2 regions of the Kitasatospora sp. Ki12 genome follow, and region 1 is predicted to be linked to the other one. Evidence: riboswitches for the same ligand, from Rfam matches in the RefSeq annotation. Region 1 holds a riboswitch; the other holds the start of a gene.
What was found. Region 1 has a riboswitch for glycine ahead of gcvP (aminomethyl-transferring glycine dehydrogenase). Riboswitches for the same ligand answer to the same signal wherever they lie in the genome.
Positions count from the first base shown of each region.

Region 2: linked by a shared signal. The riboswitch ahead of gcvT (glycine cleavage system aminomethyltransferase GcvT) and the one ahead of gcvP (aminomethyl-transferring glycine dehydrogenase) in region 1 are both predicted to bind glycine.

Region 1 covers NZ_BAAIHT010000003.1:1,119,053-1,133,179, forward strand. Annotated here, with positions in the region: gene ACYP53_RS35570 (pyridoxamine 5'-phosphate oxidase family protein) at 1-658, shown strand, start outside; gene ACYP53_RS35575 (FMN-binding negative transcriptional regulator) at 674-1,378, shown strand; gene ACYP53_RS35580 (sugar porter family MFS transporter) at 1,496-2,908, shown strand; gene ACYP53_RS35585 (dienelactone hydrolase family protein) at 2,996-3,697, shown strand; gene ACYP53_RS35590 (MFS transporter) at 3,762-5,045, shown strand; gene ACYP53_RS35595 (HAD domain-containing protein) at 5,145-5,681, shown strand; gene ACYP53_RS35600 (CPBP family intramembrane glutamic endopeptidase) at 5,659-6,447, opposite strand; gene ACYP53_RS35605 (glutamate--cysteine ligase family protein) at 6,553-8,058, opposite strand; partial or broken gene ACYP53_RS35610 (hypothetical protein) at 8,441-9,015, shown strand; gene ACYP53_RS35615 (DUF5999 family protein) at 9,492-9,683, shown strand; gene gcvP (aminomethyl-transferring glycine dehydrogenase) at 9,836-12,736, opposite strand; glycine riboswitch at 12,841-12,973, opposite strand; glycine riboswitch at 12,975-13,078, opposite strand; gene ACYP53_RS35625 (PRC and DUF2382 domain-containing protein) at 13,230-14,127, shown strand, end outside.
Region 2 covers NZ_BAAIHT010000001.1:802,811-816,937, reverse strand. Annotated here, with positions in the region: gene ACYP53_RS03470 (RloB family protein) at 1-26, shown strand, start outside; gene ACYP53_RS03465 (EamA family transporter) at 338-1,198, shown strand; gene ACYP53_RS03460 (TetR/AcrR family transcriptional regulator) at 1,254-2,009, opposite strand; gene ACYP53_RS03455 (NADPH-dependent FMN reductase) at 2,186-2,779, shown strand; gene ACYP53_RS03450 (hypothetical protein) at 2,858-3,778, opposite strand; gene ACYP53_RS03445 (hypothetical protein) at 3,810-4,358, opposite strand; gene ACYP53_RS03440 (hypothetical protein) at 4,392-6,167, opposite strand; gene ACYP53_RS03435 (L-serine ammonia-lyase) at 6,449-7,816, opposite strand; gene glyA (serine hydroxymethyltransferase) at 8,007-9,287, opposite strand; gene gcvH (glycine cleavage system protein GcvH) at 9,372-9,752, opposite strand; gene gcvT (glycine cleavage system aminomethyltransferase GcvT) at 9,864-10,985, opposite strand; glycine riboswitch at 11,216-11,320, opposite strand; gene ACYP53_RS03415 (enhanced serine sensitivity protein SseB C-terminal domain-containing protein) at 11,569-12,372, shown strand; gene ACYP53_RS03410 (enhanced serine sensitivity protein SseB C-terminal domain-containing protein) at 12,489-13,424, shown strand; gene ACYP53_RS03405 (ABC transporter permease) at 13,883-14,127, shown strand, end outside.

The sequences.
Region 1 (14,127 bases):
GGAAGGTTCGCCGAGCTACTCCCGCACCCCCAGGACCACGCCCACCCGGTACAAGGACCGGGCCACCTGGGAGCGGGAGGCGATCCACGCCATCCTCGACAGCGCCTACATCTGCCACCTCGGCTTCGTCGCCGACGGCGCCCCCGTGGTCCTGCCGACGATCTACGCCCGGGTCGGCAGCCGGCTCTACGTCCACGGTTCCACCGGCAGCCGTCCGATGCGCGGCGCCTCCGGCGAGCAGGGGATGCCGGTCTGCGTCACCGTCACCCAGGTCGACGCGCTGGTGCTGACCAAGTCCGCGTTCAACCACTCGGTGAACTTCCGCTCGGTCGTCGCCCACGGCACCGCGTACCAGGTCACCGACCCCGAGGAGCTGGACGTCGCACTGGCGGCCCTGGTCGACCACGCGGTCCCCGGCCGCTCCGCCGAGGTCCGTCCGGCCAACCCCAAGGAGCTCGCCGCCACCGCCGTCCTGCGGCTGGAGCTCGACGAGGTCTCGGCCAAGACCCGCGAGGACGGCGCCGACGACGACCCCGAGGACGTCGACCTCCCGCACTGGTCCGGCCTGATCCCGGTCACCACCGTGCACGGCACCCCCGAGCCGCACCCCGGCACCACCGTCCCGCTCCCCGCGCACCTGCGCCGCTACCCCCGCTGACGGGAGGACACACCGATGCTGATCAGGTCCTGGGACCGCGGGGACGAGGACGAGTGGCGCGCCTGGCTGGCCGAGGGCCGCGACTTCGGCCTGCTCGCCGCCAACGGAGGCCCGGGCGAGGGCCCGGTGCTCGTCCCGACGCACTTCCTGCTGGACGCCGATCGCGGCGAGATCCTGCTCCACCTCGCCGCGCCCAACCCGCTGCTGGCCGCCGTCCGGGCCGACCCGAAGGTCACCCTCGCGGTCACCGACGGCTACGCCTTTGCCCCGGGCCACTGGCGCGGCGCACCGGGCACGCCGACCAGCTACTACGCCTCGGTCCACTTCCACTGCACCGCCGAGGTGGTGGAGTCCGCCGCCGCCAAGGCGGAGATCCTCAACCGCCAGCTGGCGCACTTCCAGCCGGAGACGCCGGAGGTCCGCGTGGTGCCCGGCGAGGGCGAGTTCGCCCGGCTGCTGCCCGGACTGCGCGGGCTGCGGCTGACGGTGGACGAGGTGCGGGCGAAGTTCAAGTACGACGACAAGAAGCCCGCCGAGTCGCAGGCCGCGCTGGCCGATCGCCTCGCCGAGCGCGCGGACGACGGTGGCCGCGGCCGCGACCAGTACGGCGCCGCCCGTACCCAGTTGCTCCGACGGCACCAGCGGCGCGGCACCACACCGCGCACGACCGGACCGCGCACCACCGAACAGCGCACCACCGCACCGCGCGCCGCCGACTGACCCGGCCGCACCCGGTCGGCCCACAACACGCGCGGGTCGGCCCCGGCGCTGATCGAATGTGAGACGAGCCCTGCCCACTCTCCGTCAGAGCGGGCCCGTCCACCCCGGGGAGCGCGCGTGTCCACACTCAACAGCCAACGGGCGTCCGGAGAGGCCCACCTCGGCCACGTGGTGTTCATCTCGGCGGCCGCCGCCATGGGCGGCTTCCTGTTCGGCTACGACAGCGCGGTGATCAACGGTGCGGTGACGGGCATCCAGAAGCACTTCGCGGTGGGCCACGGCACCACCGCCTTCGTGGTGGCGATCGCCCTGCTGGGCTCGGCGGCCGGCGCGGTGGCCGCCGGCCGGCTCGCCGACCACCTCGGCCGGGTGCGCACGATGCTGCTGGCCGCCGCGCTGTTCGCGGCCAGCGGCATCGGCTCGATGTTCCCGCCGAACATCGAGACCCTCGCCGCCTGGCGCGTGGTCGGCGGCGTCGCGATCGGCATCGCCTCGGTGATCGCGCCCACCTACATCGCCGAGGTCGCGCCGACCGCCTACCGCGGCCGGCTCGCCTCCTTCCAGCAGATGGCGATCGTGCTCGGCATCACCGTCTCCCAGCTCGCCAACTGGGCGCTCAACCAGGCCGCGGGCGGCGAGTCCACCGGTCACCTCGGCGGTGTCCAGGCCTGGCAGTGGATGCTCGGCGTCGAGACCGTCCCGGCCCTGGTGTACGGGCTGATGGCGCTCGCCATCCCGGAGTCGCCGCGCTTCCTGATCGCCGACCACCGGGAGGCGCAGGCCCGCAAGGTGCTGGTGGAGGTCGAGGGCGAGGACGTGGACCTCGACGCCCGGGTCGCCGAGATCCGCTCGGTGCTGCAGTCCGCCCGCAAGCCCCGGCTGAAGGACCTGCTCGGCGGCCGCTTCGGCCTGCTGCCGATCGTCTGGGTGGGCATCGGCGCCTCGGCGTTCCAGCAGTTCGTCGGCATCAACGTGATCTTCTACTACTCGTCCTTCCTCTGGCAGTCGGTCGGCATCAACGAGTCCAACTCCCTGCTGATCAGCCTCTCCACCTCGATCATCAACGTGATCGGCACGGTGATCGCGATGGCCCTGGTGGACCGGATCGGCCGCAAGCCGCTCGCCCTGGCCGGCTCGATCGGCATGGCGGTCGCGCTGTCCACCGCCGCCTGGGCGTTCTCGTACCGGCACGGCACCGGTGACAGCGCGACCCTGGACAACACCCACGCCACCGTCGCCCTGGTCGCCGCACACGTCTTCGTGCTCTGCTTCGCGTTCTCCTGGGGCGTCGTGGTCTGGGTGCTGCTCGGCGAGATGTTCCCCAACCGGATCCGCGCGCTCGCCCTCTCCGTCGCCGCCTCCGCCCAGTGGATCGCCAACTGGGCGATCACCGTCAGCTTCCCGGACCTCGCCGACTGGAACCTCTCGGCGACGTACGTCATCTACGCGGCCTTCGCGCTGCTCTCCATCCCGTTCGTGGCCTTCTGCATCAAGGAGACCAAGGGCCGCGCCCTGGAGGAGATGGGCTGACCCGGCCCGACCGACCGGACCTCCGCCGCGCGCGGCCCGCCCCACCGAACCCCCGCCGCACGCGGCCCGACCCATCGAGAGGAAGCCATGCCTGACCAGCGCGGCTCCCGGCAGAACGTCACCTTCCCGAGCAACGGCCGTACCGCGCACGGGTACCTGGCCCGCCCGCCGCAGGGCGCCGGTCCCGGCCTGGTGGTGGTGCAGGAGTGGTGGGGGCTCACCTCGCACGTCGCCGCGACGGCCGACGCCCTCGCCGCCGAGGGCTTCACGGTCCTCGCCCCCGACCTGTTCGGCGGCGCGACCACCCACGACCGCGTCGAGGCGGCCCGGCTCAAACGCGAACTCCCGGTCGAGCGGGCGGTCGAGGACCTCTCCGGAGCCGTCGACCACCTGCTCGCGCTGGACGGCGTGGTGGGCGACGCGGTCGGGGTGGTCGGCTTCTGCATGGGCGGCGGCTTCGCCCTGCTGCTGGCCGCCCGGGCCGGCGACAAGGTGGCCGCCGCGGTGCCCTTCTACGGCCTCCCGCCCGACCCGGACTTCGACTACCGCGGCCTGACCGCGCACGTCCTCGGCCACTTCGGCGAACTGGACGGCTCGATCCCGATGGAGGCCGTGGACGAGGCCGCGATCCGGATCGGCGAGGCCACCGACGTCCGGCCCGAGTTCCACTTCTACCCGGCCGGACACGCCTTCATGAACGACGAGAACCTGCTCGGCACCTACGACCCCCTGCAGGCCCGGATCGCCTGGCGCCGTACCCTCACCTTCCTCTGGGGCCACCTCGGCTGACCGCCCGCCCGACAGGCGCGAAAACGCGGTGGACACCTGTCCGGGCTCCGGTCATAGTCGCCGGGTGCCGACCATTCCCCCGCATCCCGGTCCCCCGTACCCCCGCCGCTTCGCCTGGGCGAGCCGCAACTTCCGTATCCAGACCGCCGCCACCGTGATCAGCGGCCTGGGCAACGCCGGCGCCCCCATCGCCACCGCCTTCGCCGTCCTCGATGACGGCGGCAGCACCACCGAGGTCGGCTACGTCACCGCCGCGCGCCTGCTGCCCACCGTGCTGCTCCTGGTGCTCGGCGGCGCCCTGGCCGACCGCATGCCGCGGCACCGGATCATGGTCGCCGCCAACCTGTTCAGCGGTGCCTCCCAGGCCGTCCTGGCCGCCCTGGTGCTGGCCGGGCACGCGCAGCTCTGGCACCTGCTGCTGCTCTCGGCCGCGGGCGGCGCCGGCTACGCGCTCTACTCCCCGGCCTCCGGCGGCATGATCATGCAGGCCGTCCCCGAGGAGCACGCCGCCCGCGCCTTCTCGGTCTTCCGGATGGGCCAGAACGCCTCCCAGATCGGCGGCGCCGCCCTCGGCGGAGCGCTCACCGCCGCCTTCGGCCCGGGCTGGGTGCTCGCCCTGGACGCCCTCTGCTTCCTGATCGCCGCCGGGCTGCGCTTCTTCCTGGAGCCGGAGACGGCCCCCGCCTCCTCGGGCGGCGGCATGCTGCGCGACCTGCGCGAGGGCTGGCGGGAGTTCGCCGCCCGCCGCTGGCTCTGGGTGGTCGTCCTGCAGTTCTCCGTCCTGGTCGCCTGCATCGGCGCGGTCGAGTCGGTGTACGGGCCCGCCGTCGCCAAGGAGCGGCTCGGCGGCGCGGGCGCCTGGGGCGTGGCGATGGCCGCCTACGGCGTCGGCCTGGTGGTCACCGGCCTGCTGATGGCGCGCTGGCGTCCGCGCCGGCTCCTGCTGGTCGGCAACTGGGGCGTGTTCCTCTTCGGCGTGCCCGCGCTCGCCCTCGCCGCCGCCGTACCGCTGCCGCTGCTGATCGCCGCGATGTTCCTCTCCGGCGCCGGCGTCACCGTCTTCGGCGTCAACTGGATGGTCGCGCTGCGCCAGGAGATCCCGGCGGAGATGTTCTCCCGGGTCGCGGCGTACGACGAACTGGGCTCCTACTCGCTCGCCCCGATCGGCACCGCGCTGGCCGGCCCGGCCGCCGTGGCGCTCGGGCTGAGCGGCGCGCTCTGGACCTGTGCCGTCGCCTGCCTGGTGCTCAGCGCCGCCGTCCTGCTGGATCCGCAGGTGCGCCGGCTGAGCCGCCGTAGCACCACCGACGCACCGGAGCCCGCCGCCGAGCCCGTACCCACGTCGTGAGCGCCCTGTGCGCCCCGCGTGCGCCCGTCCGTGAGCAACCACCGGTACGGGTGGTTCGTCCGGACAGGTAGGAAACACGACCGCTCTGGGGGGCCACCGGTGCCGAAGCCACTGCTGTTCCTGGACGTCGACGGCGTCCTGAACCCGGTCTGCCCGCATCCGGACGCCGGGTTCGACACCCACACGCTGCTGGGCTACGCCGTCCTGCTCTCCGCCCGGCACGGCGCGTGGCTGCGCGAGCTCGCCGGGACGTACGAACTGGTCTGGGCCACCACCTGGGAGGAGGACGCCAACACCCACATCGCCCCGGCGATCGGCCTGGACCCGCTCCCGGTGGTCCGATTCAGCGGCTACGTCCCGCAGCCCGGCGACCCGCGCGTCCCGCTGATGGAGCTGTTCTCCGCCCAGAAGTGGGCACCGCTGCTGCGCTACGCCGACGGCCGTCCGTTCGCCTGGGTGGACGACGTCATCCCCGCCCGGCTGGTCCGCAGGTCGCTCTGGCGCCGGGACCGCCTGCTGCTGCCGATCGACCCCGGCCAGGGCCTGGAGCGCCGGCACGTCGACCGCCTGCTGACCCGCCCGCCGCGCGGCCAGGCCCTCCCCGGCGGGGCGCTCAGGGGGTCGGCAGCCAGCTGACGTGCCCAGCCAGCAGCGCGTACCCGACGAAGGCCACCGTGTCGATCAGCGCGTGCGCGACCACCAGCGGCATCACCCGCCCCCAGCGCCGGTACAGCAGGCAGAACACCGCCCCCATCACCATGTTGCCGACCAGCCCGCCGACCCCCTGGTACAGGTGGTACGAGCCGCGCAGCACCGAACTGGCCACCACCGCGGCCGGCCAGGACCACCCCAACTGCCCCACCCGGCGCAGCAGGTAGCCGAGGACGACGACCTCCTCCAGGATCGCGTTCTGCCAGGCCGACAACAGCAGCACCGGCACCCGCCACCAGACGTCCGGCAGCCCCGAGGGCGCCACCGTCAGGTTGTAACCGGCCGCCTGCGAGGCCAGGTACAGCGCCAGCCCCGACCCGCCGATCGCGGCCGCCACGGCGGCGCCCCGGCCCAGGTCGCGCAGCTTCTGCCCGAGGTCGAAGCCCAGCACCCGCAGCGCGACGCCCTCGCGCAGCAGCAGGTAGCCGACCAGCACCACCGGCATCAGGCCGCGCCCGATGTAGTACAGCTGCCACACCAGGTCGAGCCAGGGCCGCCCGGGCGCCCGCGAGCCGTTCAGCGTGGCGACCTGCTGACCGAGCCGGACCGGCTCGGTGAGCGAGCCCGCGAAGCTGATCAGCGCGCTGATCCCGCTGGCGCCGAGCGAGAGGCCGAGGACGATCAGCAGCTCCGCCCCGAGCCGCCCGCGGGTGGGCTGCGCGGTCTCCGGCGCGGTCGGGACGGTGGTCACAAGGGGGCTCCAGCGGACGGGCGGTCGCTCCGGCCGTCGGCCGACCGCCGGAGCGATCATCCTGACACAGCGGATGCCCCGGCCCGTCGGCCGGGAGCGCGGCCACTACCCCACCGGCCAGGTGTGCACCGGCTCCCCGCCGCGCATGTGCTCGGCGTAGCGCCGGGTCATCGCCGCGAGCGCCGCCGGCCGGTCCATCCCGTACTGCTCGCGCAGCCGGTGGAAGGTCGCGCTCTGCCAGGTCGCGCCGTTGGTGCGGCGCAGGCAGCGCTGCTCGATGATGCCCAGGTAGCGGTCCCGGTCGGCCGGTTCCACGCCCCACTCGTCGAGGCCCTGGTAGGCCATCGGCAGCAGCTCGCCGAGCACCAGGTCGACGGCGGACACCGTCTGCAGCCCGCCGCCGCGCCCGGCCCGGCCGGGGCGCGGCCACTGGAACACCGCGTCGATGCCGTACCGGGCGCCCTGCCGGAAGTTCTCGTCGGCCCGCTCGAACGGCAGCCTGCTCCAGATCGGCCGGGGCTGCTCGGCGAGCACCCGCACCAGCCCGTAGTAGAAGGCGGCGTTGGCGAGCGTGTCGGCCACCGTCGGCCCGGCCGGCAGCGCCCGGTTCTCCACCCGCAGGTGCGCCACCCCGCCGGAGACGTCGTAGATGGGCCGGTTCCAGCGGTAGATGGTGCCGTTGTGCAGCCGCATCTCGGCGAGCTTGGGCGCACCGCCGGAGGCCAGCACCTTCAGCGGGTCCTCGTCGTCGCAGATCGGCAGCAGCGCGGGGAAGTACCGCAGGTTCTCCTCGAACAGGTCGTACGCCGAGTCCACCCAGCGCTCGCCGAACCAGGTGATGGGGCGCACGCCCTGCGCCTTGAGCTCCGCCGAACGGGTGTCACAGGCCTGCTGGAAGAGCACCGGCCGGGTCTCCCGCCACAGCTCCCGCCCGAACAGGAACGGGGAGTTCGCGCCCAGCGCGAGCTGCGGTCCGCACAGCGCCTGGGCGGCGTTCCACACCGAGGAGAAGCGCTCCGGGGTCACCTGGAGGTGCAGCTGCAGCGAGGTCGCGGCGGCCTCGGCGACCATGGTGATGGACTCCAGCTGGAGGTGCTCGACGCCCTCGATGTCGAGCGCGATCTCCTCCCCCCGGGCGGCCAGGATCTGGTCGCTGAGCAGGGAGTACCGCTGGTTGTGGCTCATCGCGTCCAGTCCGGTGTGGGCGTGCTCCAGCGTCGGCAGGATGCCCACCATGACGATCCTGGCCCCGGCCTCGGCGGCCCGCCGGTCGGCGTAGCGCAGCCCGGTGTCGATCTCCTCGCGCAGGTCCTCGAAGACGTGCCCGCAGAGCCGGTGCGGCGTGATGTTGACCTCGATGTTGAACTTGCCCAGCTCGGTCTGGAAGTCGCTGGAGCCGATCTCGCTCAGCACCTGGGCGTTGTTCATGGCCGGCAGGCCCTGCTCGTCGGCCAGGTTGAGCTCGATCTCCAGCCCCATCACCGCCCGTGGCCGGTCGAAGCGGTCCTCCCGCAGCATCCGTCCCAGCGCCTCCTGACAGGCCTGGAGCTTGCGCCGGTACAGCTGTCGGTCCGCAAGATCAGCCCGAGTCGCCACGACCTTCTCGCCCACGGTCCCCTCCTCATGAGACACCCCGTTGAGCCACCCGGCCGACCGACCGTGCAAGCATCATGCCCACCTCGAAGATCGATACCCGAATGCGTGTACTGGCTTGCAAAGCAAGGAATCTGACGATGATTCAGGCCAACTGCAGACTTGCTCGGCGCCACCGCCTGTGATAAACAGATCACCCTGCGCATCCGTTCGATGGAATTCGCACAGCGCTCCGGCCGGCCCGCCCCCGCCTCGAAAGCCCTCGTCGACGGCGACGGCCGCGCCGGCACCGCGATCCTGCACAACCGGACACGGCCGGGGCCCGTCAGCGAAGACACGCCACGCCACGCCGGTATGCCGCACTCGCACGCCGATCTCGCTTGGAGAGGCGGACCCCGCCATGACTCTGCAGACCCCCCAGCCCCCACCGAGTGCCCTACGCGCGGTCCTGGGCGCACTCGACTCGGAGACCGCGCTGCGCCAGCCCGCCGCCGCAGCACTGCGTCACCCGGCCGGCCCACTGGTCCCCGCACATCCGCTCGCGGTGCACGTCCTGGACGGCCCGCGCCGCCCGAGCTGTCCGCCGCCCGCCGTACCGGCTGGCGCTTCCTGATCAAGGACGGCGCCGAGGTCGCCGCCGCCGCCGAGGTGGTGCAGAGCGTGGAGGGGCACACCTTCTCGCACTTCACCGCCGGCCCCTACCTCGACTCGACGGTCCGGGCGCTGCGCGAGGCCTGGCAGCTCGCCCAGAGCTCCCGGTTCCGCCGGCAGCCGCGCCTGCTGACCTTCCCCGGCCAGTACGCGACGGCCCTCTGGCTGCACGGCCCGGACGCCGGGCCGGACGCCGACCTGCTGATCCCGCTCGCCCCGGCCCCGCTCGGCGTCACCGCCCACCGCGCCTACCCGGCCGCCGAACTGCTGCCGCTGCTCGCGCGGGCCCCGCTCACCGGGCCGCTGCTCCTCGGCTCCCCCTGAAGCGCCCCCGCCGGAACCACCCGCACCCCGACCCCCCGCACCCCCGCCCCACCCGCACCCCCGCCCCACCCGCATCCCACGGGCCGCCGGACCACCCGCCCGGCGGCCCTCAGCCGTGCCCGAGCCCGGGGCCCCGCGGCGTCACCCGAACGGCAACCCCCCGAACGAGGCACCCGCCATGGCCCGATCGGGCCATCCCCCGCCTGACCCACCGGTGCGTGTTTTCCTCCCGGCTCCACCTGAACGGGTGATCTCTGCCCGGGAGTTGTGGCGCATGTCACGAAATCCCTGCGGGCGCGTCCGCAGATGCCGACACTGGGAACCAGCGTGGAAGGACCACCTGTCCTACCCACTTGAGCGCTGGTCAACACCTGGCCCGCGTGCGGACAGGATCCGACTACCGCGGCGGCCCCCGGACGGCACGACCTCCGGTGACCGCACCACGGGGAGGATCGCAGAGCGAAGCGAGGGTACGTATGTGCCAGCACCGTCCTGAGTGCCCGTCGGCCGAATCCGAGGACAGAGAGGCGGCCGTGTCGGTGGCCTGCCACCCGGAGCAGGGCTGGAGCCTGCTCTGCAACGGCGTCGTCCTGTTCGAGGACACCGGAGAGCTGCTGCCCGACGGCCGGGTGATCGCCCCGCGCCGCCCCGTCGCCCACGCGGCCTGACCGTACGGCCTCACCGCCCGGTCCGGCCGTACGGCGGGAGGCGGGAGCGGCCGCCGATCGGGCGAGTAAGGGCGGGGCCCCGACGGAAGACTCCGCCGGGGCCCCGCCTCGGTCCGAACCGTTCAGCCGTACCGGTTCGTCCCTGCCGTTCCTCAGACGCCGTACTCGTCCAGCGGCGGGCAGGAGCAGACCAGGTTGCGGTCGCCGTAGGCGCCGTCGATCCGGCTCACCGGCGGCCAGTACTTGTCCGCCGGGTTCACGCCCGCCGGGAAGACGGCGTCCTGCCGCGAGTAGCCGTGCGCCCAGTCGCCGGCCAGCGCGGCGGCGGTGTGCGGGGCGTTGCGCAGCGGGTTGTCGTCGGCCGCCCACTCGCCCGAGCCGACCTTGTCGATCTCGGCCCGGATCTCGATCATCGCGTCGCAGAACCGGTCGATCTCGTGCAGGTCCTCGGACTCGGTCGGCTCGATCATCAGCGTGCCGGCCACCGGGAAGGACATCGTCGGCGCGTGGAAGCCGTAGTCGATCAGGCGCTTGGCGATGTCGTCCACCGTCACGCCCGTCTCCTTGGTCAGCGGGCGCAGGTCGATGATGCACTCGTGCGCGACCAGCCCGCCCGGGCCGGTGTAGAGCACCGGGAAGTGCGGCGCCAGGCGCTTGGCGATGTAGTTGGCGTTCAGCACCGCGACCTGGGTCGCGCGCTTGAGGCCCTCGCCGCCCATCAGCCGGACGTACGCCCAGGAGATCGGCAGGATCGCCGCCGAGCCCCACGGCGCGGCCGAGATCGGCCCGACGCCGGTGGCCGGGCCGGCCTCCTCCTGAAGCGGGTGGTTCGGCAGGTACGGCGCCAGGTGGGCGCGCACCGCGACCGGGCCGACGCCCGGGCCGCCGCCGCCGTGCGGGATGCAGAAGGTCTTGTGCAGGTTCAGGTGCGAGACGTCCGCGCCGAACTTGCCCGGCTTGGCGAGGCCGACCAGCGCGTTCAGGTTGGCGCCGTCCACGTAGACCTGGCCGCCGGCCTCGTGCACCAGGGCGCAGATGTCGGTGATCTGGGTCTCGTACACGCCGTGGGTCGACGGGTAGGTGACCATCAGCACCGACAGGTTGTCACGGTGCTGCTCGATCTTGGCCTTCAGGTCCTCGACGTCCACATCGCCGTCGACCAGGGTCTTCACCACGACCACCCGCATGCCGGCCATCACGGCGGAGGCCGCGTTGGTGCCGTGCGCGGAGGACGGGATCAGGCAGATGTCGCGCTGGGTGTCGCCGTTGGCGTGGTGGTAGGCGCGGACGGCCAGCAGGCCGGCCAGCTCGCCCTGCGAGCCGGCGTTCGGCTGGATCGACACGGCGTCGTAGCCGGTGACCTCGACCAGCTGCTGCTCCAGCTGGCGGATCAGGGTGAGGTAGCCCTGGGCCTGCTCGATCGGCGCGAAGGGGTGCAGCTGACCGAACTCCGGCCAGGTCACCGCCTCCATCTCGGTGGTCGCGTTGAGCTTCATGGTGCAGGAGCCCAGCGGGATCATGCCGCGGTCCAGCGCGTAGTCCCGGTCCGACAGGCGGCGCAGGTAGCGCAGCATGGCGGTCTCGGAGCGGTGGCTGTGGAAGACCGGGTGGGTCAGGTACTCGTCCTCGCGCAGCAGCGCGGCGGGCAGCGCGTCGGCGGTCTCGGGGACCTCGACCGGCTCGACGCCGAACGCGGCCCAGACGGCGGCCAGGTGCTCGCGGGTGGTGGTCTCGTCGGCGGAGACGGAGATCCGGTCCGCGCCGTCCTGGTACAGGTTGACGCCGTTGGCGCGGGCGGCGGCGGCGATCTCGGCGGCGCGGCCCGGGACGACGGCGGTGACGGTGTCGAAGAACTCGCCGTGCAGCAGCTCGACGCCGCCGGCCCGCAGGCCCTCGGCGAGGGCGGCGGCGTAGCGGTGGGTGCGGCGGGCGATGTCGGCCAGGCCGTCGGGGCCGTGGTAGACGGCGTACATCGAGGCCATGACGGCGAGCAGCACCTGGGCGGTGCAGATGTTGCTGGTGGCCTTCTCGCGGCGGATGTGCTGCTCGCGGGTCTGCAGCGCCAGGCGGTAGGCGCGGTTGCCGTCGGAGTCGACGGAGACGCCGACCAGGCGGCCGGGCAGCGAGCGGGCGTACTCGGCGCGCACCGACAGGTAGCCGGCGTGCGGGCCGCCGAAGCCCATCGGCACGCCGAAGCGCTGCGAGGTGCCGCAGGCGATGTCGGCGCCCAGCGAGCCCGGGGACTTGAGCAGGGTCAGCGCCAGCAGGTCGGCGGCGACGGCGACGATCGCGCCCAGGCCGTGCGCCTGCTCGATCACCGGGGTGAGGTCGCGGACCACACCGGTGGCGCCCGGGTACTGCAGCAGCACGCCGAAGACGCCGCGCTCGGCGATCTCGGCCGGGATGCCCTCGGACAGGTCGGCGACGACGACCTCGACACCGGTCGGCACGGCCCGGGTGTTGATCACCGCGACGGTCTGCGGCAGGGTCTCGGCGTCGACCAGGAAGACGCCGCCCTTGACCTTGGTGACGCGGCGGGCCAGCGCCATCGCCTCGGCGGCCGCGGTGCCCTCGTCGAGCAGCGAGGAGCCGGAGGTCGGCAGGCCGGTCAGGTCGGAGACCAGGGTCTGGAAGTTGAGCAGCGCCTCCAGGCGGCCCTGCGAGATCTCCGGCTGGTACGGCGTGTACGCGGTGTACCAGGCCGGGTTCTCCATGACGTTGCGGAGGATCACCGGCGGGGTGAAGGTGCCGTAGTAGCCCAGGCCGATCATCGGCTGGAGCACCTGGTTGCGGCCGGCCAGCTCGCGCAGCTCGGCGAGGACCTGGGCCTCGGTCCGGCCGGCGGGCAGGTCCAGGCCGGTGATGGAGCGGATCGCCTCGGGGACGGCCGTGGTGGCGAGCTCGTCCAGCGAGCCGTAGCCGATGGACGCCAGCATCTTGTCCTGCGCGGCGGCGTCGGGGCCGATGTGGCGGTTCTCGAACGGGCTGGCCAGCTCAAGTTCGGTGAGGGTCGAGGCGCCGGTGGGGCGTCCCGCGTTCGGCTGGGCGTTCATGGTGGTCGAGGCCTCCTGGTCACGGACCGGCGGGGGTACGCACGCCGGCCGGCCTTGCCCGCTGCGGACAGCGGCTCAGCCGAGGCGGGCGGACCCGTCAGGCCTCCCCCTCTGTCATCGGGACCTGAGAGCTTCGCCCGCACGGCGCGCTGTGGGCGCTCCGTCGGCTTGCACCGTCGGTGAGGGTGGTGATCGCCGGCTCCCGCGCCGACACTCCTGCCCTGCTTTCCAGAGTGACCTACCCCACACGGTACGGATGCCTGAGAGATTCCGGGGAGGAGTTGCTCCTTCGGCGCTCCGACCAGCGCATTTCGCGGTCGGAGACTCTCCCGAGCGGGCTCTGCGGTCGCCGCCCAGGGTACCAGCGGGAGGCCTTCCGATCACGGGTGCTTCCGGTCACCCCGGGTCTACGCGCGTCCCCCGGACGGCCCAGCGCGCAGCCCGTCCGGCGCACCCCGGTCGCGCCCGTCCGATTCATGGCCTTTGGTGTGAAGTGGCGGACGGGACGGGTGATCAGGCCGCCGTCCTGCGGGAGTTCCGCAGGCTCAGCGCACTGGAGGAAAGAGTGCAGACCGACATCGACCCCCGGGACCTCATCGGCCACAAGGCGGTCGACCGCAACGGAGACAAGATCGGCACGGTCGACGAGGTGTACCTCGACGACGCCACCGGCCGGCCCGAGTGGGCCGCCGTCCGCACCGGCATCTTCGGCCGGGACGCCTTCGTCCCGCTCACCACGAGCGAGTTCTCCGGCGAGGAGCTCCGGGTGCCGTACGACAAGTCACTGGTCAAGGAGTCCCCGGACTTCGGCGTGGGCCAGCACCTGTCCCCCGCCCAGGAGCTCCAGCTCTACCGCTACTACGGCCTCGACACCCCGGCGGACGGCCACCCGTCGGGCGAGCACGGCGAGGGCCGCGACCGGGCCGCCGGGCCCGACCTCGACTTCGGCACCGCCCCGGCCGCCGCCGTCGCGCCCGCCGCGGCCACCACCATCGCCAAGCCGCACGCCTTCCGCTCCCCCGAACCCGCCCCGACCGACACCAGCACCGCCCCGGAGGCCCACGTGCGGACCCTCAGCACCCCCGCTCCCGCTCCCGCCGTCACACCCGCCGTCGAGCCGAAGCCGCACCCGGCCCCGCACGCCGCCCCGCATCCGACACCCGCCGCGACGGGCACCGCGCCCACCACCGGCACCGCCCCGGCCGCCCCCGCCGGCCCGGTCGAGATCACCTGCCGCGAGGAGCGGCTGGACGTCACCACCGAGTGGCACACCGTCGGTACCGCGAAGCTGCGCAAGTACGTGACGACCGAGCAGATCGAGCGCCGGGTCCCGGTGGTGCGCGAGCGCGTCCGGGTCGAGCGGATGCCGGTCAGCGAGGCCGAGCGCGCCT
Region 2 (14,127 bases), on a different contig from region 1:
GGTCCGAGCCGTCGGGAGGCAGGTGAGACCCTCCCGGGCCTGGGCGGTCGCTCACAGATGCTGCGCAGGTTGGGTAGCATCGGGCCCGTGAAGCTGTACTGGCACGTCGTGCTGCCGCCGCTCAGCGCCTGATCGGGCGCGCGCAGGTGGCTTGATCCCCTTCGCCCCGGCTCGGCCGTTGTGAGGCCGCCGTGGGCCGATGGCGTGCGCCCGTTCTCGGAACCTCTCCTCTGACGGTCTTCGACGACGGAAGTACACGACTGTGCCGAATCGTTTGTCCTCGCCTGCCCGCCCGACCGCCCCTGCCGTCCGCCGCCGCCGCTCGCGGGGCGGCGCGGTGCCGATCCTGACCGCCGCCGTCCTCTGGGGCACCACCGGAACGGCGAGTTCGCTGGCGCCCGGCGGCGCCCCGGCGGCCGGGATCGGGGCGGCCGGGCTGGTGCTCGGCGGACTGCTGCTGTTCCTCACCGACCGCACCGCCCGCACCCTGCCCCGGGGCTGTGGGGCGCGCGAGCGGTGGCTGCTCGCGGCCGGTGCGCTCGCGGTGGCCGGGTACCCGGTGACCTTCTACCCGGCGGTGCACCGTACGGGCGTCGCGGTGGCGACGGTGATCGCCCTGGGCAGCGCGCCGGTATTCACCGGCCTGCTCGGGTGGCTCGCCCGGCAGGGGCGGCCGAGCGGGCGGTGGGCCGGGGCGACCGCGGCGGCCGTGCTCGGCTGCGCCGTGCTGGTGCTCGGCCCCGAACTCGCCGGGCACGGTACGGCGGTGGACCCGCTGGGGGTGCTGCTGGCGGCGCTCTCGGGGCTCTCGTACGCCGTGTACTCGCTGATCGGCGGCCGGCTGATCGCGGCCGGGCGCCCCTCGGGCGGGGTGATGGGGGCGATGTTCGGCGGGGCCGCGCTGATCGTCCTGCCGGTGCTGCTCGCCGGTGACCCGGCGTGGCTGGCCTCGGTGCGCGGGGCGGCCGTGGCGCTGCACCTCGCGGTGGTCACCACCTACCTCGCGTACCGGCTGTTCGGCCACGGCCTGCGGCACACCTCGGCCCAGACCGCCACCACGCTGACCCTCGCCGAGCCGGCCGTCGCCGCCGTGCTGGGTGTCGCGGCGCTGGGGGAGCGGCTGCCCGCCGTCTCCTGGTGCGGGCTCGCGGTGCTGGCGGGCGGGCTGGCGTTCCTGGTCCTGCCCGGGCGGAGGTAGCCCGACTCCGCCGCGCAGGAAGTCGGACCGGCCGACTTCCTGCGCTAGGTGCGGCTCAGATGCCGAAGTGGGCGGCGATGCCGTCGAGGACGCAGTCCAGGCCGGTCTCGAACTGCCAGTCGGGGTCGTCCTTGCGGGTGGCCTCGTCCAGGTAGCGCTGGTAGCTCGGGTAGCGGCCGGTGCCCATCAGCCAGCTCATCCGGGGGGCGAGGCCGGCCCTGGTCTCGTCCCCGTCGGACCAGCCGCGCTCGCGCCGGAGGTTCTCCAGGGTCACCTCGGCGGCGACCGACCCGTGCACGTAGCCGGTGACGGTGCGGAAGACCGCCATGGTGGTGTCGGCGTCCAGCCCGTGCTCGGCGAGGACGGCGAACGCCCGCTCGGGGACGGCGAGTTGGTTGGGGCTGAGGGAGAACGGGGTGGCCGCCAGGACCGTCCACGGGTGGGCCAGGGTCATCGCCCGCAGGTGGACGGCCAGCGAGCGCATGGCGTCCCGCCAGCCCTCGGCCGGTTCGTCCAGCGGTAGCCGGCCGTACGCGAAGTCGACCATCAGCTCGATGAGTTCGTCCTTGCCGGAGACGTACCGGTAGGCGGCCATCGGGGCGACGCCGAGCGCGCCGGCCAGGCGGCGCATGGTGACGGCGTCCAGGCCCTCGCTGTCGGCGATGGCGACCGCGGCCTCGGCGATCCGCTGCGGGGTCAGGGTGGTGCGCGGCGCGGGGGCGGGGCGGGCGAGGCGCTCCCAGAGCGAGACCTGGGCCTTGTCGTCGCCGGTCGCGGGGGTGTCCCCGGCGGGGGCCTGCTGAGCGGGCATGGGGGCGGGCTCCTTCCGACTGGAGTGTTCCTCACCGTACCACTGCGGCGTGTACGCCGTATCTGGAGCGTACGTCGTATCGCCAGTGGACGGCGTACGCGTCGATGTGTACGTTGTATCCGAGAGATACGCCGTACACATCAGCGCCGTCCATCAAATCCCGGAGGGGGACCCCCATGTCCACGGACCAGAACCTGAAGGTCGCCGTCGTCGTCGGCAGCACCCGCGACGGCCGCTTCGGCCCGGTCGTCGCCGACTGGCTGCTCGGCCACCTCGACGCCCGCGGTGACATGACCGCCGACCCGATCGACCTGGTGGCGACCCCGCTGCCGACCACCTTCCCGTCCTTCGGCGGCGAACTGCCGCCGGACGAAGCCGCGCTGCTGGCCGCCGTGTCGCCCCGGCTGGAGGCCGCCGACGCCTTCGTGTTCGTCACGCCCGAGTACAACCACAGCTTCCCGGCCCCGCTGAAGAACGCCATCGACTGGCACAACCGGCAGTGGCACGGCAAGCCGGTCGCCTTCGTCTCCTACGGCGGCCTCTCCGGCGGCCTCCGGGCCGTCGAGCAGCTGCGGGTGGTGATGGCCGAGCTGAACGCGGCGACGATCCGCAACACCGTCAGCTTCCACGGCGCCGCCCAGTGCTTCGACGCCGACGGCAAGGCCCTCGACCCGGCCGCCGACGCCGCCGCCAAGACCATGCTCGACCAACTCGCCTGGTGGGCGCAGGCGCTGCGCGAGGCCCGGCGGGCCCGCCCGTTCACGGCCTGAGCCGCCGAGGGGCGGGCCGGTGCCCGGCCGTGCTCGGCGGGGGTCAGAGGGGGACGGCGGTCAGCGGTTGGACGGGGGTCAGCCGGTGGCCGCCGGGCACTGGGCGGTGAAGCAGAAGCCGGTCAGCTCCGCCTCCCGGAGGGCCTGGAGCGGGGTGGGCCAGTCGCCCTCGGGACCGGCCACGATGACGGCGTAGGCGGTGCCGCCGGGGCCGACCAGGATGTGGTCGACCGCTCGTCGGACGGTGCCGGAGGAGAGGATGTAGGAGTACTCCAGCTCGGCGGTGCCGCCGGCGGTCTGTTCCAGGCGGATGCGCTTGTAGCCCGCGGAGACCTTGTTCTTGGCCAGGTCGGCATCGGTCGACTGGGCCAGCTCGTAGGGGGACTTGGCCTCCATGGGAAACACCTGGACCAGGCTGGCCTGGTCCGGGCTGTCGTAGAACACGGAGTCCTTCTCCGTACGCCGCTGCCAGCCGTCCGGGACGAGCAGGGTGAATCCGTTCGGGTCCTGGGTCAGGTTGTAGTGCGGCCCGGTGGGGGTCGGCGTGGGTGTGGGCGTCGGGGTGGGCGACCCCGAGGCCGTCGGGGACGACGAGGGGGACGTCGGGGCGGGGGAACCGGACGTCGTCACCGTCGGCCCGCCCGTCAGGGTGGCCGCGCCGGTCGGCTTGCCCCCGTCCTCGTGCCGGGTCAGCAGGTACCCGCCGCCGCCCGCGAGCACGCCGACGAGCGCCCCGGCGAGGGCGGCGACCAGGATCCTGCGGCGCCTCCCGGTGGACGGTGGGCCCTCCGGCCGAGGCGCGCCCGGCGTGATCGGCGGTGCGGTGATCGGCGGCGGCGTGATCGGCGGCGGTGCGACCGGAGGGGGCGGGGGGACGGGCGGTGCGGCCGGCCGGGGTGGCGCGACCGGGGGTGCCGCCGGCGGGGGCGGGGGCGCGCCGCCCGCCGGTGGCCGGCTCACCCACTGCTGGCTGTTCTTGTCCCAGTACGTCCCGGCCACGGCCGCTCCCCCCGTTGTTCCCGATCCCCGTTCAGCTGCCCAGGAACTGTTCGATCGCCTGCACGACCGCCAGCGCCGAGGCGAGTCCGGAGACTACCGTGGTCGAGCTCCGCAGGAGGTCGCGGAGCCGTTCCAGCCGGGTGCGCGGGGCGGTGCCGGTCTGTTCGAGGGCCGTGCCGACGGCGTCCAGCTCCTGTTCCACCTCGGCCACGCCGTTGCCCTCGGCCCGGGTGAACATCGGCAGCTGGCCCCGCAACTCGCCGACCGCCGCGAGCAGTTCGCGGGCCGGGGCGGTGAGGCGGGTCGAGGCGTCGACGGCCGTCGCGTCCTCCCCGGCGGCGACCGCCCCGCCGGTCATCGCGCCGATGGACACCCCGCCGGGCCCGGCGGCGGGCACCGTCAGGCCGCTCAGGTCCGGCAGCGGCTCGGGTGTCCCGGCCCGCTGGGAGCGGTCCTCGGCGCGGGCGCCGGGGCCCGCGGCGACGGCCCCGCCGGTCATCGCGCCGATCGACACCCCGCCGCTCGCCGGGGCCGGGGGCGTGTTCTCCTCGTCGTGCCGCACGTTCTGCTCCTCGCTCATGCGAAAGTTCCGACTCCTTGTCCGACAAGGCACTTAGGACGACTTGCCGCCGGACGGCGGCGGTGCCGGGGTGCCCGACTGCGCGGTGCCCCCGTTGGTGGCGACGGCGCCGCCGCTCATCGAGCCGATGTGGATCCCGCCCTGCATGACCTGGACCACGGTCTGCTCGAAGCGGTCGGTCTCGTACCCCGTCCGTTCCAGCGCGGTCCGCACGCCCTCGATGATCCGCTCCTCGATCGACTTCAGGTACCGCGAGACGTCGAGCTCCTGGAAGATCGAGACGCTCTCCGAGGTGGCGGCCTCGCGCAGCGAGAGGACGGGCCGGGCGGCCACCGGCATCAGGTCGTCCTCGGCCGTGACGGTCTGCACCCGGCCGCCGCCCGGGTGCAGCAGTGAGCGGAGCGCGGCGGGCCCGGCGGTGAACGCGGACATCGCCGGTGCGCGGCGTCCCGGCCGGGCGCCCTGCTGGGCCACCGCGTCCGCGAGCAGCTCGTAGTCGCGGCGGACCGGTCCGAGCACGTACGGGACGACCTCGACCATCAGCAGGTTCCCCTGGGTGTGCACCCGCAACTGGACGGTCAGCACCAGCTGTTCGTCCCAGGCGCCGACCCGGACCCGCAGGAAGTGCCGGCGCCGCTCGCCGCCCTCGTCCACCGCCTCGGCGAGGTGCCGGCCGATCTCCTCGGGCGTGCGCACCACCTCGGCGCGCGCCGGACCGTACGGGAGGAAGACGATGTGCTCGATCTCCAGGTCCTTCAGCCGGTCCAGGCTGGTCTCGGCGGCGGCCTGCCGCAGGGCGGCCAGGCGCGGGACGACCAGGTCGAGGACGGTCCGGGCGGTGAGGGTGCCCGAGGGGGCCACCGGGCCGGTCTTGCGCGGCTTCAGCTCCAGGGTGAACGACCAGACGCTGAACGGGAATCCGAAGCCGAGGAAGGGGTCGGCCGGGTCGTAGACCACGAGCTGCGAGTACTGCTCCTCGGCGATGGCCCGATGCAGCGCCTGGTAGCGCGCCCGGGCCGGGAGTGGACGGACCGGCTGGCTCCGGAACGCCTCGCGGGTCAGCTCCCGGCGGACGGTCTGGGCGACCAGCAGCCGGTGTCCGCCCACCGTCGCGGCGAGCGCCAGCGGGAACAGCACGCCCGTCCCGTCCGAGTCCTTCAGGGTGAGCAGCGCCAGGGCCCAGTAGAGGACTTGGAGGATCACGGCGACCGTGGCAAGGAGCCCGCCGGTGGCGCGGCGGACGCCGGATTCCTGGGAGCCTTCGCCCGGCTTGGGCCGCGCGGGCGGGGGCGTGGCCGGGGCGTACAGCGCGTGCTCCCGGACCTCGGCGGGCTTGGCGTACCAGGACAGCAGGCTGACCAGCGCGTACAGGAAGGCGAAGTTCGCCGCGAACGGCGTCAGGAAGTGGGAGAGGTTGCCGAACACCGTGTCGGCCGCCGACTCCCGGCCGTACGAGCCGCCGCTGTAGTACCCGCCGGCCAGATCCTCGCCGTAGTTCCGCCAGTAGTCGCCGTCCGGCGGGTTCTGGATCAGCGGCCAGTACTCGGTGACGAGGAAGCCGATCCAGATCACGGCGAGGAGCAGGCCGGTGCGGACCTCCATCGTCCGGGCCCGGAGGGCGTGCGCGAGGACGGTGACGAGGTCGAAGCCCAGCGACGGCGGCACCGACCGCTCGTCGTGGTCGACCAGTTCGGTGATGACGCGGCGCCGGTAGTCCGGGTCGAGGTAGACCCCGGCGCAGAGCAGCCGGGTCGCCTCGGACGTCGCGTACGGCGAGGTCGGTGGCGGTGGCGGCGGTGGTGACGGCACCGCAGGCGGTCCCTCGGGCGGTACAGGCGGTCCCTCGGGTGGTACGGGTGGCTCGTCGGGCCGCACCGGCCCGGTCCGGATGGTCATCCGCCTCCCCCTCTGGCGTGAACCAACTGGCCGAGATTATGGACCTCCTGACGGGTCGTCGGCCAGTAAAAATGCGCAGCGGCATGGCGAAGGCCCCCGGGCGGAGGGGAGCTCCGCCTGGGGGCCCGGGCGCACCGGACCGGCGCACGGTCGGCGCACGGCCGGTGCCCGACCGTGCGCCCGTCAGCGCGGGGTCAGCACTCGATGACGTTCACGGCGAGGCCGCCGCGGGAGGTCTCCTTGTACTTGATCTTCATGTCGGCCCCGGTCTCCTTCATCGTCTTGATCGCCTTGTCCAGCGAGACGTGGTGCCGGCCGTCGCCGCGCAGCGCCATCCGGGCCGCGGTGACGGCCTTGACCGACGCCATGCCGTTGCGCTCGATGCAGGGGATCTGGACCAGGCCGCCGACCGGGTCGCAGGTGAGGCCGAGGTTGTGCTCGATGCCGATCTCGGCGGCGTTCTCGACCTGCTCGGGGGTGCCGCCGAGGACCTCGGCGAGGCCGCCCGCGGCCATCGAGCAGGCGGAGCCGACCTCACCCTGGCAGCCGACCTCGGCGCCGGAGATGGAGGCGTTCTCCTTGAACAGCATGCCGATGGCGCCGGCCGCGAGCAGGAAGCGGACGATGCCGTCGTCGTCGGCGCCCGGGATGAAGTTCAGGTAGTAGTGCAGGGTGGCCGGGATGATCCCCGCCGCGCCGTTGGTCGGCGCGGTGACCACCCGGCGGCCGGAGGCGTTCTCCTCGTTGACCGCCATCGCGTAGAGGGTCACCCACTCCATCGCGTTGGCCGGCCCGATGCCCTCGGCGCGCAGCGCGCGGGCGGCCGCGGCGGCCCGGCGGCGGACCTTGAGACCACCCGGCAGGATGCCCTCGCGGCTCATGCCGGCCCGCACGCACTCCTGCATCACGGCCCAGATCTCCAGCAGCCCGGTGCGGATCTCCTCCTCGCTGCGCCAGGCCTTCTCGTTCTCCAGCATCAGGCCGGAGATGGAGAGCCCGGTCTCCCGGCTGAGCCGCAGCAGCTCGTCACCGGTGCGGAAGGGGTACTTCAGCACGGTGTCGTCCGGCTTGACCCGGTCCGCGCCGATCGCGTCCTCGTCGACGACGAAGCCGCCGCCGACCGAGTAGTAGGTCTTCTCCAGCAGCGTGGAGCCGTCCGCCGCGAAGGCCCAGAGGGTCATCCCGTTGGCGTGGTACGGCAGCGAGCGGCGGCGGTGCAGCACCAGCTGGGTGTCCGGGTCGAAGTCGATGACGTGCTCGCCGAGCAGGTTGATCCGCTTCTCGGCGGTGATCCGCTCGACGTCCTGGTCGGCCCGGTCGACGTCGACGGTGCGGGGCGAGTTGTTCTCCAGGCCCAGCAGGACGGCCTTCGGCGTGCCGTGGCCGTGGCCGGTGGCGCCCAGCGAGCCGTACAGCTCGGCGCGCACGCCGGTCACCTGGGTCAGCAGGCCTTCGGTCCGCAGTCGGCGGGCGAACATCCGGGCGGCGCGCATCGGGCCCACGGTGTGGGAGCTCGACGGGCCGATGCCGATGGAGAAGAGGTCGAAGACGCTGATGGCCACGGAGGACGTCCTTGTCTGGTCTCGTGGAAGGACTTGCTGGCAGGGGGCGGGCACAGGACGGGGCACCCTGCACTGTCAAGTGTGCGGGGTGCCCCGGGGTGCCCTGTCCGGAGGAGGGGTGAGCCCGGTCACTTACCGGCCGGTCACATGCCGGCCGGCCGGTCACCGGGGGTCACCCGCTCACCGTTGATCAGTCCTGGTTGGCCAGGTTCGGGTACAGCGGGTACTTCTCGGCCAGGGTGGTGACGCGGGCCTTCAGCGCGGCGGCGACGGTCTCGTCGAAGGCGGGCTTGAGCGCCTCGGCGATGATGTCGGCGACCTCGCGGAAGTCCTCGGCCCGGAAGCCGCGGGTGGCCAGGGCCGGGGTGCCGATGCGCAGGCCCGAGGTGACCATCGGCGGGCGCGGGTCGTTCGGGATGGCGTTGCGGTTGACGGTGATGCCGACCTCGTGCAGACGGTCCTCGGCCTGCTGGCCGTCGAGCTGGCTGTTGCGCAGGTCGACCAGGACCAGGTGGACGTCGGTGCCGCCGGACAGGACGGACGCGCCGGCCTCGGCGACGTCGGCCTGCAGCAGGCGGTCGGCGAGGATGCGCGCGCCCTCCAGGGTGCGCTCCTGGCGCTCCTTGAAGTCCTCGGAGGCCGCGACCTTGAAGGCGACCGCCTTGCCGGCGATCACGTGCTCCAGCGGGCCGCCCTGCTGGCCGGGGAAGACCGCGGAGTTGATCTTCTTGGCCCACTCGGCCTTGGACAGGATGACGCCGCCGCGCGGGCCGCCCAGGGTCTTGTGGGTGGTGGTGGTGACCACGTCCGCGAAGGGCACCGGGTTGGGGTGCAGCCCGGCGGCCACCAGGCCGGCGAAGTGCGCCATGTCCACCATGAGCAACGCGCCGACCTCGTCGGCGATCCGGCGGAACTCGGCGAAGTCCAGCTGGCGCGGGTAGGCGGACCAGCCGGCGATGATCAGCTTCGGCTGGTGCTCCTTGGCGAGGCGCTCGACCTCGGCCATGTCGACCTGGCCGGTCTTGTCGTCGACGTGGTACGCGGCCACGTTGTAGAGCTTGCCGGAGAAGTTGATCTTCATGCCGTGGGTCAGGTGACCGCCGTGGGCCAGGCTCAGGCCCAGGATGGTGTCGCCCGGCTGGATCAGCGCGAACATCGCGGCGGCGTTGGCCTGCGCGCCCGAGTGCGGCTGGACGTTGGCGTGCTCGGCGCCGAACAGGGCCTTCACGCGGTCGATCGCGATCTGCTCGACCACGTCGACGTGCTCGCAGCCACCGTAGTAGCGGCGGCCGGGGTAGCCCTCCGCGTACTTGTTGGTGAGCACCGAGCCCTGGGCCTCCATGACCGCCACCGGGGCGAAGTTCTCGGAGGCGATCATCTCCAGCGTGGTCTGCTGGCGGTGCAGCTCGGCGTCGACCGCGGCGGCGATCTCCGGGTCGAGGGCGTGCAGGGACTGGTTGAGAACCGTCATGGTGTGTTCTTCCCGGTGGAGGAGGAAAGGGGGGCCACGGTGGGGCGGGCCGACGCGCGCGCGGCCCGCCCGGTCACGAGCGGATCAGCTGCTGTGGGTGAGTGCGTCGTACTCGTCGGCGCTGAGCAGCTCGTCGGTGGACTCCACGCGGACCTTGAACAGCCAGCCGCCCTCGAAGGGGGCGCTGTTGACCAGGCCGTTGTCGTCCAGGACGTCCTGGTTGACCTCGGTGACCTCGCCGGTCACCGGGGAGTACAGGTCGCTGACCGACTTGGTGGACTCCAGCTCGCCGCAGGTCTCGCCCGCGGTCACGGTGTCGCCGACGGCCGGCAGCTGCACGTAGACGATGTCACCGAGCGCGTCGGCGGCGTGCTTGGTGACGCCGATCGTGGAGACACCGTCCGCGTCGGCGGCGGTCAGCCACTCGTGCTCCTTGGTGTACTGCAGGTGCTGGGGGTTGCTCATGGCGTCATTCTCCAGGATGGGAAGCGGGTACGGCGAAGCGGGCCGCCACGTGGACGGCTTCGACGTGCGGGTACGGAAAAGCGGGCGTTCGCGGGCGTCAGCGGGGCGGCGTCAGCGGGCGCGCTTGTAGAAGGGCAGCGCCACGACCGTGACCGGCTCGTGCTTGCCGCGCACGTCCACCGCGACGGTGGTGCCGGGGGCGGCGTGGGCCGCGTCGACGTACGCCATCGCGATCGGCTGCCCCAGCGTCGGGGACGGCGCGCCGGAGGTGATCCGGCCGATCGGGGCGCCGTCCGCGGAGACCACGGTGTACTCGGCGCGCGGCACCCGCTTGCCCTCGGAGACCAGGCCGACCAGCACCTTCGGCGGGTTGGTCTCGGCCGCGGCGGCGGCCTGCTCCAGCGCCTTGCGGCCGACGAAGGCACCCTCGTTGGTGGTCTTGTCGAAACGGACGACCCGGCCCAGGCCGGCGTCGAACGGGGTGAGGTCGGTGGACAGCTCGTGCCCGTACAGCGGCATGCCCGCCTCCAGGCGCAGCGTGTCACGGCAGGACAGGCCGCACGGGATCAGGCCGCGGCCCTCGCCGGCGGCCGTCAGGGCCTGCCAGATCGGCTCGGCGTCGGCCGGGCGGCAGAAGATCTCGAAGCCGTCCTCGCCCGTGTAGCCGGTGCGGGCCAGCAGCACCTCGCGGCCGGCCACCTGGGCCGGGAGGACCGCGTAGTACTTGAGGCCGGGCAGGTCGGCGTCGGTGGTGTCGGCCAGGATCGCGGTGGACTCCGGGCCCTGGACGGCGATCAGCGCGTAGGTGTCGCGGTCGTCGGTGACGACGGCGTCGAAGCCCTTGGCGCGGGCGATCAGCTCGTCGAGGACCAGCTGGGCGTTGGAGGCGTTGGCGACGACCAGGAAGGCGTCCTCGCGCAGGCGGTAGACGATCAGGTCGTCCAGGATGCCGCCGTCCTCGGCGCAGATCATGGTGTAGCGGGCGCGCAGCACACCCAGCGCGGAGACGAAGCCGACCAGCGCGTGGTCCAGCATCTCGCCGGCCTGCGGGCCGGTGACGGTGATCTCGCCCATGTGGGAGAGGTCGAACAGACCGGCCTTGGTGCGGACGGCGAGGTGCTCCTCGCGCTCGCTGCCGTAACGCAGCGGCATGTCCCAGCCGGCGAAGTCGGTCATGGTCGCGCCGAGGGCGCGGTGCAGCGCGTCGAGCGCGGTCAGGCGGAGGGACGACATGGCCAGGAACTCCTCGGTCGGGGCACTCAGGGGTGCACGCACCGGACCGGACCCGCTCGGGGACCGACCCTGCGCGCGGGCATGCGGCGGCGTGGGTCTCCCCATCTGTCGTCGAACCTGAGAGCTTCACCGCCCGCCGGCCCGCAGCTGTTTCCAGCTTGGGGGACAGCATGGCGGCTTGCACCGTGGGTGGGCGCGCGACAGGGCCGTGCGCCGCTTTCCAGATGTGCCTAACCCGTGCGGTAGGGGGGCCTGAGAGATTCCGGGGAGGACTTGCTCCTTCGGCGCCGGCTGTGCCGCGAACGCGGCACTCCGGGCTCTCCCGCGCGGGTTCGAGCGGCCGGTATGGAGTTGTGGGGCCCGCGGCGCATGCCGTCGGACGCGCACATCATGGCACGTCCCGGGCGAGGAAGGGAGAGGGGACCCGGTCACACGGCGGAGGCGGCCCGGTCGTACGGCGGAGCCGGCCCGGTAGTACCGCGCGGGTACCGAACATCAGCCCTGGGAAGACCGGGCCGAACCCCTAGACTGCTGCGCGTCGGCGCAGAGGGCGGCCGACCGGCAGAGGGCGGATCGGCGGCGCATGGGGTACCCGGTGGAGCAGCAGCAGGGGTGGGGCGGTCCGGAGTCGGCACCGGCGGGCGGCTCCTGGCCGGCCAACGAGCTGGAGCAGGTGCTGACCGCCGCCCTGGGCGACCCGGGCGCGACGCCGCGGGTGATCGAGGTGCTGGCCCGCAGCCAGGTGTGGGTGCCGCTGCCCGCCGGGGCCGACCCGCAGGGGCAGTCGCTGGACCTGCCGGTCATCGAGCTGGCCGGCGACCCGTACGTGCCGGTGTTCTCCTCGCAGGAGGTGTTCCTGCAGCAGGCGCCGGGGATGGCCTTCGCGATCGCGCCGGTCTGGGAGTTCGCCCGCGGGCTGCCGCTGGGCGTGGGCATCGCGGTGAACCCGGAGGCGGCGGTGGGCATCCCGGTGCCGCCGCAGGGCGTGGCCGAGCTGCGCCGCGGTCCGCGCGAGGAGCGCCTGGAGGGCGTCGAGGACCCGGCGGCGCCGACCGGCGGCCGGGTGGCGCTGCGGGAGCCGGTGCCGGGCGAGGACCCGGAGCACTTCCTGGCCGCCTGCCGGGCCGAACTCCACGCCCTGCCCGGGGTGCTGACCGCCCGCAGGGCGCTGGCCAGCATCGAGGGCGAGCCGACGGTGATGTTCGTGGGCGTCCAGCTGGATCCGGCGGCCCCGGCCGACCCGGCCGCGGTGAACGACGCGCTCGGCCGGGCGCTGGGAACCGCGCCGCTGCCGGGCGGCGTCCACCTCGTACTGCTCGACCTCGCCGAGGACCCGGTGGTCGAGTGGCTGCTCACCCGGGTCATGCCTTTCTACACGCGGGCGTGAGCGGGGTTCGTTCGTAGGCACGTCGCCGTGGCGGTGGCCGGTGCCGCGCCATAGGGTGCGTGCAGACGGCCGACGGGCCGGCGGGTTCGAGGAAAGAGGCGCGGCGAGGTGGGCGCATGAGTGCGGGAACGGGAGCGGGAGGGGTGCCGGGGCCCTGGGGCCAGGCACCTGCCGGGCGCCCGGGCACGGATCCGGGCGCGTTGGAGCAGGTCCTGCGCGAGGTCGCGCCGGAGCGCTGGGACGCGTACGAGCGGCTGCTGCACGCGCTGGCGGACGGCCGGGTCTGGATGCTGCTCTGGCACGGTACACCGGGCAGCCCGGACGCCCAGTACGGGAACATGGAGATCAGCGGCCACGGCTACGCGCCGGCCGTCACCTCGCCCGAGCAACTGGCCTCCTCCGGCTGGGCGCGGGCGCACGAGGTCATCTCGGGCCGGGAGATCGCCGCTTCGCTGTACCGCACCCGCTGGGGCCTGTGGCTCAACCCGCACGCGCCCGGCGGCGGCGTCGGCGTGCCCTGGGCGGACCTGCGGCGGATCGCGGCGGGCCTGGACCGGCTGCCGGCCGGGCCACTGAAGCTGAGCGAGCCGCAGCTCAACGCCCAGCAGTTCTTCGCGCTGCTGGAGCGCCAGGCCGGCGAGGTGCGCGCGGTCCGGGCGCTGCGCCGGGCCTGGGTGCAGCCGGCGGTGGGGGAGCCGTACCTGGCGATCGGCCTGGACCTGTACGAGAGCTCTCCGCCGGCGGTGGAGGCGGTGCGCGCGCTGATGCAGCGGGCGATCGCGGTGGCCCCGGAGGGGCTGGCGGTGTCCACGGTGGCGATGTCGGACGAGTACGACCCGGTGGCGCTGTGGATGCGCGCCAACGCGCGGCCGTTCTTCGACCGGGAGGCCGGACGTCCGGCGACCGGTCCGTACCCGCCGGTGCCGCCGCCGGCGTACCCGGGGCAGTCGATGCCCGGGCAGCCGATGCCGGGGTACGGCTACGGGACGCAGCCGCCCGCGCCGGGCTGGCAGCAGCCCCAGCAGCCGTGGCCGGGCTACCCCGGGCGCTGATCGCCGAACCGCCCGGCCGGGAATACCGCCGCGAAGCCGACTTGACCACCCGTCAGGTCGGCTTCGATGCTTTCCGGACGAATTTCCGATTCCGGTATCAGCGCATCTTGACATGCTTGTTACAGGCGTGTGAAGAGGGATATGCCGCAGATCGGCGACGTGCATGCCAGCAGATCACAGTTGGGCATCTGTCGGTTGTCAGGTCTGGCGTAAGCCAAGTCGCATGGCAGAGAGTTCTGCGCAACGCACCGCGCATTCGGAGCCCCACAAAGGTGAGCGCGTACGCCGACCTGCTCGTCCACGCGAAGCCCATCCCGCGTGGCGGCAGTGCCTGTGCACGACGCACTGCCGCGAACACCCGCTCCAGCTAGCACCTTTCGCACGTCCGCAGCCGCAGCGCCGAAGCCGGCGACCGGCACCCGTGGGCCGGCCACCGTCGGCGAGGGGACCAACTGACCATGACCGCATCCGTGACCACCGCCGGGAACGAACCGGAGGCAGCAGCCCCCGACGGCCCGGCCAAGACGATCGAGGGCCGCTCCCTCGGTCAAATCGCCTGGACCCGCTTCAAGCGGGACAAGGCCGCCGTCGCCGGCGGCGTCGTGGTGATCCTCCTGATCCTCCTCGCCGTTCTGGCCAAGCCGATCGAGTCGCTGTTCGGGCTCGACCCGGACGCCCTCCACCAGGACCTCCTGGACGCCAA